Regions from separate parts of the Bradyrhizobium sp. AZCC 1577 genome, predicted to be linked through region 2. Evidence: predicted binding sites of a transcription regulator. Region 2 holds the regulator's gene; the other holds the start of a gene.

What was found. Region 2 encodes LexA, which represses DNA repair genes until DNA is damaged. Its sites were predicted from a motif close to TGTTCNNNNTGTGTTCNG; they were not measured.
Region 1: the regulator LexA is predicted to act here: its motif matches at 1,456-1,473, upstream of dinB (DNA polymerase IV).

Annotation. Positions count from the first base shown of each region.
Region 1 is NZ_JAZHRQ010000001.1:2,908,867-2,914,241, forward strand. Features, by position in the region: gene V1278_RS13490 (aldo/keto reductase) at 1-298, shown strand, start outside; gene V1278_RS13495 (amidohydrolase family protein) at 302-1,171, shown strand; gene dinB (DNA polymerase IV) at 1,539-2,786, shown strand; gene V1278_RS13505 (sugar phosphate isomerase/epimerase family protein) at 2,871-3,926, shown strand; gene V1278_RS13510 (Gfo/Idh/MocA family protein) at 3,940-5,115, shown strand; partial or broken gene V1278_RS13515 (ribose-5-phosphate isomerase) at 5,232-5,318, shown strand; gene V1278_RS13520 (LysR substrate-binding domain-containing protein) at 5,299-5,375, opposite strand, start outside.
Region 2 is NZ_JAZHRQ010000001.1:4,455,882-4,461,256, reverse strand. Features, by position in the region: gene V1278_RS21090 (HAD-IA family hydrolase) at 1-316, shown strand, start outside; gene V1278_RS21085 (molybdopterin molybdotransferase MoeA) at 330-1,541, shown strand; gene lexA (transcriptional repressor LexA) at 1,750-2,451, shown strand; gene V1278_RS21075 (hypothetical protein) at 2,680-3,102, shown strand; gene V1278_RS21070 (hypothetical protein) at 3,148-3,417, shown strand; gene V1278_RS21065 (ComEC/Rec2 family competence protein) at 3,425-5,375, opposite strand, start outside.

The DNA of each region.
Region 1 (5,375 bases), 1.5 Mb from region 2:
CGCCAACCCGCGCGCCGGCGCGAAGTTCAATTACGAAGACGCCGATGCGGCGCTCGTCGCCCGCGCGCTGGCGCTGGAGGCGCTGTGCCGCAAGCATGGCACAGAGCTCAAGGCCGCCGCAGTGCAGTTCTGTATGGCCCATCCGGCGGTAACGGTCGCGCTACAAGGTGCGCGTAGCGCTGCGGAGGTTTCGGACAACATCGCGATGTCCGAGCGGCTGGTGCCGTCCTCCTTCTGGCAGGAGCTGCGCGAGCGCAAGTTAGTCGATGCGTCCGCACCGCTGCCGGGTGGAGCTTGACCCATGGTGATCGACGGTCATCAGCATTTCTGGGATCCCGCGCGCGCCGATTATCCCTGGATGGAGGCGCCCGAACTCGCGCGGATCCACCGCGCCTTCGGCCCGAGCGATCTCGCGCCGCTGCTTCTCGCCAACGGGGTCGATGTAAGCATTTTGGTGCAATGCCGCTCCTCGATCGAGGAGACCGAGGAATTCTTGCGCGTCGCCGCTGCGACGCCCTTCGTCGTCGGTGTGGTCGGCTGGGCCGACCTGACGGACGGGGCGGTCGACGAGACGCTCGAGCGGCTCCGTGGTTCGCTCGGAGGCGACAGGCTGGTCGGCATTCGTCACCAGGTGCACGACGAGTCCGATCCCGATTGGCTGCTGCGCGAGGACGTGCAGCGCGGTCTGACCGCCGTGTTCGCGCGCGATCTCGCCTATGATCTCCTGGTGCGCACGCGTGAAATGCCGGCCGCGATCGCAACTGCGCAGGCGTTTCCGCAAGGGCGCTTTGTCCTCGGTCACGCCGCCAAGCCGCCGATCGCGGAGGGATTCAGCCGTGAATGGGCCGATCTTCTCGTCGCACTCGCCGCTTGCGGCAATGTCTGGTGCAAGATCTCGGGTCTCGCCACCGAGGCAAGGTGGGACGACTGGGATGCGGAACGTCTGCTTCCGTTTGTCGCGCACGCCGCCAAATGCTTTGGCGAGGATCGCCTGATCTTCGGCTCCGACTGGCCGGTGTGTTTGCTCGCGGGAAGCTATGGCGCGACCAAGGGCGCGCTCGAGGAGTGCCTGATGAAGCTTGGTCCGCACGTGCGCGACAAGGCGTTTGGGGCGAACGCTCAGCGGGCATATCTTATTCCTTCTGCCCTTGTGGGAGAAGGTGGCGCGTAGCGCCGGATGAGGGGCTCAAACGAACCATGGTGCTGATGGACTGGAGCGAGAGTTCAAGTTTTTCAATCGGACCTGGCATCTTATCTATACGGAGGTCCGTTATGTTGCCAAAGAAGCCACGCGAACTCCGGGTGTCTCAGCAGCAGGATCAACCAAGCCAAAAAATTCTTCACCGCGGACTGCGATCTCTACTTCATCCCCGCTAGCCGTCAAGGCGCTGCATCCAGCGGATCACCACTTTGATGAACGGACATTGCTTAACTTCCGTTGACCAACCAAAAGAATGTTCTTATTTTGTTCTTACGTCAAGTGTGCCATCCAAAAGACGGCACCAAATTTCGGTCAAGTGTCACAGGTGAACGGCCGGGTGGCAACCACATCCACCATCCTTCATGCAGACCTGGATGCTTTCTATGCCTCGGTTGAGCAGCTCCTCGACCCTTCGTTACGCGGTAAACCGATAGCCGTCGGTGGCGGGGTTGTGCTTGCCGCTTCTTACGAAGCCAAGGCGTTCGGGATCCGCGGCGGCATGCCAGGACGGCAGGCGCGCGAGCTGTGTCCGCAACTCATTTTTGTCGGCGGGCATTTCAAGGACTACCAACGGCTGGGTGATGCCGCCATCAAGGTGATCGGCGATTTCACACCCCTCGTTGAGCGGATTTCCATCGACGAGGCCTTTGCCGACGTCGCAGGCTGCACCCATCTCTTTGGTACGCCTGCCGACATAGCTACGGCAATCCGTCGGCGCGTGCGCACCGAGCTGGGGCTTCCGATCTCAGTGGGCGTCGCGCGGACCAAGCATCTGGCGAAAATTGCCTCGCAAGTAGCCAAGCCCGACGGGCTCGTGGTTGTCGATCCCGACGCTGAACTGGAATTCCTTCACGAACTGACCGTCGACCTGATGTGGGGCGTGGGTCCGGTCACGAAGGCGCGGCTTGCCAAGATCGGCGTGCTGACGATCGGGCAGCTGGCAAACACGCCGGGATCGTCGCTCGAGCACCTGCTCGGTCCCGCGGCAGGGCAGAAACTCGCAGCGCTGGCGTGGAATCGCGATCCGCGGCAACTCAAGCCTCACCGCCGGGCCCGATCGGCAGGAGCGCAATCGGCTATTGGCAGGAGGCCGGCCGAAATGCGAATTATTCGATCTACCCTGCTTCACCTTGCGGACCGCATTGCAACGCGGCTCCGGGCGAAGTCCATGCCTGGTCGAACTGTGACGGTCCGCGTTCGCTTCGCCGACCTGAGCTCGGTCACGCGCTCGGTAACGCTCGATGCACCAATTTCCGCGACCATGATCCTCGCGGAGCTTGCAGAGGAACTGGTGCGCGCAATCCTTGCAGATCATCCGGACGAGAAGACCATCTCTCTGGTGGCGATCTCCGTTTCGCATCTTGAGGCGCACTGGGATCTGGAGCTGGAACTCCCGTTTGGACTTCGAAATGAAGCGCGCCGCCCCGGCACCAAAATGGGCATGGCACGTTGGGCGGCTGACTGCGCCGTTGACAAGATCCGCGATCGCTTCGGACGGGATGCTATCGGATACGGTTCGACGGCGCTGGGTATTTCTCGTTCCGTGCCCGACGAGTTTCGCAAGCTCGCCGAGAAGGACCTGTAACCATCGCCGATCACGAGCTACGGTGGGATATCGGGCTCAGCGGGCACGCGCTGCTGCGGCGTCCAGAGGAGAAGGAAGCACTTGATGAAGATAATCAAGGGACCGGCGATATTCCTCGCTCAGTTCACTGCCGACGCGGCGCCGTTCAACTCCTTCGAATCTATCTGCGGATGGGCCGCCTCGCTCGGCTACGAGGGAATTCAGATCCCGAGCTGGGATGGACGACTCTTCGACCTCAACAAGGCCTCAGAGTCCCAGGACTATGCCGATGAGGTGAAGGGGATCGCAGCCGGTCACGGCCTTTCCATCACCGAACTCTCGACGCATCTGCAGGGCCAGCTCGTCGCCGTTCATCCGGCCTATGACGCAGCATTCGACGGCTTCGCCGTGCCGGAGGTGCGCGGCAATCCCAAGGCGCGCACCGAGTGGGCCGTTGCCCAGGTCAAGCGCGCAATCCGCGCCTCAGGGCGCCTCGGGCTCACGGCGCACGCGACCTTCTCCGGCGCATTGGCCTGGCCCTATGTCTATCCCTGGCCGCAGCGTCCGGCCGGCCTCGTCGAGGCCGCCTTTGACGAGCTCGCCAGGCGCTGGCGGCCGATCCTTGATTATGCGGAGGAGCACGGCATTGATGTCGCTTATGAGATCCATCCAGGCGAGGACCTGCACGACGGCGTCTCCTATGAGATGTTTCTCGAGCGGGTGAATGGCCACACGCGCGCGAACCTGCTCTACGACCCGTCGCACTTCCTGCTACAGCAGCTCAACTATCTCGACTACATCGATATCTATCACCAACGCATCAAGGCCTTCCACGTCAAGGACGCGGAGTTCAACCCGACGGGCCGCCAGGGTGTCTATGGCGGGTTCCAGAGTTGGGTCGATCGAGCTGGCCGCTTCCGCTCACTGGGCGATGGCCAAGTAGATTTCGGCGCGATCTTCTCGAAGCTCACGCAGTACGATTACGGCGGCTGGGCGGTGATGGAATGGGAATGCGCGCTGAAGCATCCTGAGCAAGGCGCGCGCGAGGGCGCCGAATTTATCAAAAGACATATCATTCGGGTCACGGAGAAGGCCTTCGACGATTTCGCAGGCTCCGGCGCCGACGACCAGATGAACCGCAAGATGCTCGGCATCTCCTGAGCGAGGAAGAAGAATGGCGATTGAGGTAAACAGCGAAACTGGCAGCCATGGTCGTATTCGGCTAGGCATGGTTGGCGGCGGCCAGGCATCTTTCATTGGCGCCGTCCACCGCATTGCCGCGCGTATCGACGACCGGTTCGAGTTGACAGCCGGCGCGTTGGCGTCGGATCCGGTCCGAGCCAAGGCCTCGGCGAAGGAGCTCGGTATCGCCAACGACCGCGCCTATGGCTCTTTCGAAGAGATGGCGAAGGCGGAAGCCGCGCGCCCGGACGGCATCGAGGTGGTCTCGATCGTGACCCCCAACCACATGCACAGCCCGGTTGCCAGGGCCTTCCTTGAAGCCGGCATCCACGTCATCTGCGACAAACCGCTGACGACGACCGTCGCCGAGGCCGAGGAACTGGTGGCGCTGGTCAGGAAGACGGGCAAGGTCTTCGTCGTGACCCACAACTACACGGGCTATCCAATGGTCCGACAGGCCCGCGCCATGGTTGCGAACGGCGATCTCGGCGAGATCCGGCTCGTCCAGGCAGAATATCTGCAGGATTGGCTGACGGAGCGATTAGAGGCAAGCGGCCATAAGCAGGCCGCGTGGCGCACGGACCCGACCCGATCCGGGGCTGGCGGGTGCATCGGCGACATCGGCACCCACGCCTACAATCTCGCCTGCTTCGTCACTGGACTTGAGCTCGACGAACTGCTCGCTCAGCTCTCGACCTTCGTCGACGGCCGGCGTCTCGATGACGACGTCCAGATCCTCCTCAAGTGGAAGGGAGGTGCCAGAGGTATGCTTTGGGCAAGCCAGGTCGCGGTCGGCAATGAGAACGGCCTGACGCTGCGCGTCTATGGGACCAAGGGCGGACTCGAATGGGTACAGGAAAATCCGAACCATCTCTGGTTCACCCGCTATGGGCAGCCCAAGCAACTCCTGACCCGCGGCGGTGCCGGCGCCTTGGTCGAGGCGGGCCGTCTCACCCGCGTGCCATCGGGGCATCCCGAGGGTTACCTTGAGGGATTCGCAACAATCTATACTGAGGCAGCGCGCGCTATCCGCGCAGCACAGGCCGGCAAACCACCCGATCCGGCGGTGATTTTCCCGACTGTCGCGGATGGCCTCGCCGGCGTGAAGTTCATCGAAGCTGCGGTGAACTCATCCGCAAGCAATGGCGCCTGGGTTCGGATCACGTAAATGCCGACGTGGCTGCCATGCTGATTTTGGCTGAACGTCAAGAACGGCAAACTCGACGTATCTACAAGAAATTCCACGGGATCGAGCTGCCGGCCGACATGCGTGGTTGAACGAAGGCGTCGTACCTGTCGGCCGAATTCTCAACGGACGAGGATTTCCGTCGGCGAGTCGAAAAGCTTCGCGTCATGGATGAACAGGGCTGAGGCCGGACATGGGCCCGTCAATGTCGTCGAGCGCCTGCCGCATGGCCTCCACCAGAT
Region 2 (5,375 bases):
GCGTGCCGCAGAACGCCTGCCGCTCTATGCTTTTTCCAACACCAATCCGGCCCATGTCACGCATTTTTCGCAGGCCTATGCGGATGTGCTCGGCCATTTCCGTCAGATATACCTGTCCTCCAGCATCGGTTTGCGCAAACCCGACGCCGAAGCCTATGATCATGTGGTAAAAGCGATCGGCGTGCCGGCGTCGCGGATCCTGTTCTTCGACGACTCGGCTGCCAATATCGAAGGTGCGCGGGCGCGCGGCCTTTCTGCCATCCACGTGACATCGACGGATGACGTGGCGAGGGCACTGACCGCACTTGGAATTTGAGGGAGGTCTGCCCGTGGCGTTGATGCCGGTTGCCGATGCATTGTCTGCCATCCTCGCGGGCGCCGATCCCCTGCCCGAAGAAATGGTGGCGCTCGATGAGGCGTATCACCGCATTCTCGCACGCGACGTCGCCGCGCGGCGGACGCAACCGCCGCAAGCGATGTCGGCGATGGACGGCTATGCGGTGCGCGCAGCTGACGCCGCCGATGTCAGCGCGCGGCTAAAGGTGATCGGCGAGGTCGCCGCCGGCCGCCCGTTCGAGCGGAAGGTCGGCCCGGGGGAAGCGGTGCGGATCTTTACCGGCGGCGTGATTCCCGATGGCGCCGACGCTGTCATCATCCAGGAAGACACTGGCGTCGAGGGCGATCATATCACCATCACGGAAGCTGCCGTTCCGGGGCGGCATATCCGCGCCGCGGGCGTTGATTTCCGCGAAGGCGACGTCCTCCTCAAACGCGGGCGCCGCCTCACCGACCGCGACCTCTCGCTCGCCGCCGGCATGAACTACCCGGAGCTTGCGGTGCACCGCCGCCCGAAAGTTGCGATGCTGGCGACCGGCGACGAGCTGGTGATGCCGGGCGCAAGCCCCAGCCCCGGCCAGATCGTCTATTCCAACGGCTACGGCTTGCGGGCACTGGCGCGGGCCGAAGGGGCAGAAATCATCGACCTCGGGATCGCCGCCGACACCGTCGCCGCGACCACGGACGGCATCCGCCGTGCCCGCAAGGCCGACGCGGACATCCTGATCACCCTGGGCGGCGCGTCGGTCGGCGACCACGACCTCGTCAAGCGGTCGCTGGAAGCCGAGGGCGTCGCCATCGCATTCTGGCGGATCGCGATGCGGCCGGGCAAGCCGATGATGCACGGCAGGCTGGGCGCGATGCGGGTGATCGGCCTGCCAGGCAATCCCGTCTCCTCGTATGTCTGCGGCTTCCTGTTCCTGGTGCCGCTGATTCGCGCCTTATCGGGCCGCGATACCATCCATCACCGGCGCGAAAGCGCGCTGCTCGGCCGCGACCTCGCCGCCAATGATCAGCGCGAAGACTATCTTCGCGCCCGCCTCGAAGCGCGCGACGACGGCACGCTGGTTGCCGTGCCGGTGAACCATCAGGACTCGTCGCTATCGGGGAATCTCGCTGCGGCACGTGCACTTGTGATACGTCCGCCGTTCGCGCCGGCTGCCGCAAAGGGATCGCGTTGCGAGCTGCTCCGGCTGCCGGAATGACGCCTGAACGGTGTTCCCCCAGCACCTTGGGCCGGAACCGCAATGCGTTCACCTGAAATTAAGTGGTTGCGGAACACATATCGAACATATAGTGTCCGTTCATGATTTGTTTCGACTGCTAGTGTCTTAGATCGGGAGTTTGGGGACTCCACGATCCGGGCCCTGAAGATTCGGAACGAGACGACGCCAACCCGGGGGATTGCTCGCGATGCTTACGCGCAAACAGTATGAACTTCTGCGTTTCATCAATGAACGGCTGAAAGAGGCCGGCGTGCCGCCCTCCTTCGACGAGATGAAGGACGCGCTCGATCTGCGTTCGAAATCCGGAATCCACCGCCTCATCACCGCACTGGAGGAGCGTGGCTTCATCCGTCGCCTGCCCAACCGCGCCCGCGCCATCGAAGTCATCAAGCTGCCCGAGCTCGCAGCCGCCGCCAACAGCCGCCGCGGCTTCACGCCGAGCGTGATCGAGGGTACGCTCGGCAAACGCACAGTGAGCGCGCCGGCCGCCGAGGACGACGGCAATCGCCCGGTGGCCGTGCCTGTCATGGGCCGGATTGCCGCCGGTACGCCGATCGAGGCGCTGCAGACCCGCAGCCACACCATCAGCGTACCGCCGGACATGCTCGGCTCCGGCGAACATTACGCGCTCGAAGTGCGCGGCGATTCCATGGTGGACGCGGGCATTCTCGACGGCGACATGGCGCTGATCCAACGCAACGAGACCGCCGACACCGGCGACATCGTCGTGGCGCTGATCGACGAGGAGGAAGCCACGCTGAAGCGCTTCCGCCGCCGCGGCGCCTCGATCGCGCTCGAGCCCGCCAACACCGCCTATGAAGTCCGCATCCTGCCGCCGAACCGGGTCCGGATTCAGGGCAAGCTGATCGGGCTCTACCGCAAATACTGACCCGTTATGCCGTCCGGGCCGTGACGGAAAAGAGCCTCGGCCCGCGGCCGGGGTTTTTTGTTGCGCGTTTGGAACCAACGCCCGTTAGCGCGTTTGTGAATGTGGCGCAGTGCGCCAGTCGCAGAATTGCCCAGAAACGAGAAAAGGCTCTGCGCCATGTCCACTCTGATAGAGGCCTGTGCCTCCTTCTAGACACGGGTCAGCTATCTCAAACGAGGGAGCCATCCGATGTGTGACTATAGCCTGCATGCTGTGGCTACGCGGCCTGCCGAGGTCGGCGAGACGCTGATCACCACGACATTCCGCGGTACATCGACCCGCGGCTTTGCGTCGGAACGCGAGCCTGCAGTGGCGGTCTGCATGCTTCCCGGCACCGAACTGGCGTTCGCTGAGGACGTCAAATACGACAACCGGTGGATCTGGACTCGAACCACCGACTGGCGGGTCGGCAAGTTCAATCAAATCGACCCCCATATCTCCGACCGTCACCATGACGCGATCGAATTTCCCGACGGAAGCCATGTGCTGGTGACGCAGCTTTGCGAAGGCCAGCGCGCGACCGTGCTGCAATTGCCGGTGGTCCAGACCGGTGGCGAACGCGCGCCGAAGGTGACGGAAGCGCGTCCGGCCGAATCGATCGTGACCGGATAAACGCCCACGCGCATATGATCCGCCGGCCCAGGCCGGCGGATCAGGGTGGTACATTTTTCAGAGCTCGGCACCGCAGGGGGGCAGTCGGTGGTCAACAAGGTAACGTGGCAAAAAGCCGGGCGCGTCACTGAGCCCGGGCGGTACATGTTCAGGTACGGCTGGCTCACCATCACGGCCGAGGATCTCGCAATCTGGCAGCAATTTCCCGACGCATCGTTCACGCTGGTCGCTCTGCCGTCGGCGCCCGACGCGCCCGAGGAATTCCATCTCGGCGCGTTCGAAATTCCAGCCAAACCCACAGTCGACGAGCACTGACGCCCGTCTACTCCTCCGCCTGAAGGTCTGCCTCGGCCGGCGTGGCATCGACGCTGCGCGGTGGCACGACGCGCGGCGCCAGCACGGTGGTGTCGGCCTCACTCTCGTCGGCTATGGCCGGCGACCAAGGCCGGTCGATCCCCCTCGGCTTGACCGCCTCGACGGCAAATCCCTCGCGGCCACGCCGCAACGCCATCGCGCCCTGGCGCCGGAGCCGTTCGGCGCCGATGACGGAAGCACCGCATGCCGCCGGGGCCTGCCGCAGCGTCACAATGATTGCCGCGCGCTCGCAATCGTCCGAAAACGCCTCGGGCCTGAGCGCCTGTGCGATCAGGCCGCCGCCGACGGCTTGCACCACGCAGCCAAGATCGTCGCATGAGACGCCTGACGTGAGCGAGGCGTCAGCCGCCGTTCGTGCGTCCGCATCCGCCGCCAGCCACTCCTTCAAGAGGAAGACGTCTCGAGACCCCTTGGCCGCGTGCATCAAATGCAGCCGGCCATCCTGGCCGCGCACCCCGACATTGCGCCCGTCGGCGGAAATCAGGATATCCGGCTGCGGCGCCCTCGCCGCCCACAGCGCCGCTGATAGTACCAGCGCCGCTCCCGACCAGCGCAGCGGCGTGCGCAACAGGCCGAGCAGGATGATGCCGAGGCTCGCCGCAATCAGCGGTCCGATGCCGAAGGCCGGCACCCGGCCGACCGCGCCGGGTAACGCCGCGACCCATTGCGTCACCGCAATCATCCAGTCGATGCCGAGGCCCATGGCCGCCCAGAACAGTCGATCGAAGCCGAACGGCATCGCGACGAGGCCAAGCAGGCCCGCCGGCATCACCAGCGCGGAGACCACCGGCATCGCCGCGAGGTTGGCCAGCACGCCGTAAGGCGTGACCCGGTGAAAGTGAAAGGCGGCGTAAGGCATGGTCGCAAGCCCCGCCACCAACGAGGCCAGCAACAGCATGGTGACTTCGCGGCCGCCCCACAGCGCCACGCGCGCCGTTGCGGTATGATCCGCCGTCGCGAACAGGCGCGGCATGCCGATCTGCACCAGCGCCACCAGCCCCAGGGTCGCCGCAAACGACATCTGGAAACTCGGATGTACCAGCGCTTCCGGCGCGACCGAGAGCACGATCAGGGCGGCGACCGCGAGCGTGCGAAACGTAATCGCGCGGCGATCGACCATGACCGCGATCAGCACCACGGCCGTCATGAAGAACGATCTTTGCGTCGCGACCTCGGCGCCCGACAGCAGCAGATAGAACGCGGCGGCAACGAGGGCTGCCGCCGCCGACCACTTCTTTATGGGCTGGCCGACCGTGAGCACAGGGAACAGCGCCAACAGCGCCCGCACCGCAAAGAACACGACGCCGGCGACGACGGCCATGTGATAGCCGGAGATCGACAGCACATGGCCGAGACCGGAGATGAACATCGCATCGTTCACCGGCGGTGAGATCGCATCGCGCCGCCCGGTCAACAGGGCGGTCGCAATCGCGCGCTTGTCGCCTTCCAGCGTGGTCCTGATCCGCGCATCGATCGTATCGCGCAGGCCTTGCATCACAGCCGAATAGCGCAGGCGGAGCCCGCCGCCCGCGGCTGGCGGCTCGGTGGTCTTGATCGCGCCCATCACGAAGCCGGAGGCCCCGATGCCGGCGAAAAACATGTCGCGGCTGAAATCGTAGCTACCCGGCCGCACCGGCGAAAGCGGCGGCAACAGCCGCGCCTTCAGCTCGACGAAGCTCCCAACTGGCGGCGCCGTGCCCTTCCTTACCGACAGCCGCACCCGCTCCAGCTTCGTCGTTCCGCGCGCGCTTTCCATGGTGACGACGCGAAGGACAAAACGGTCGGTGCGCTCGCGGATGTCGCGAGTCTCGACAAAACCCGTCAGCGACACCGAAAACATCGGCCGCGCCAGCACGCCATGCGCGATCCGCGCGGTCTTCCAGGTCGCGACCGCAAAG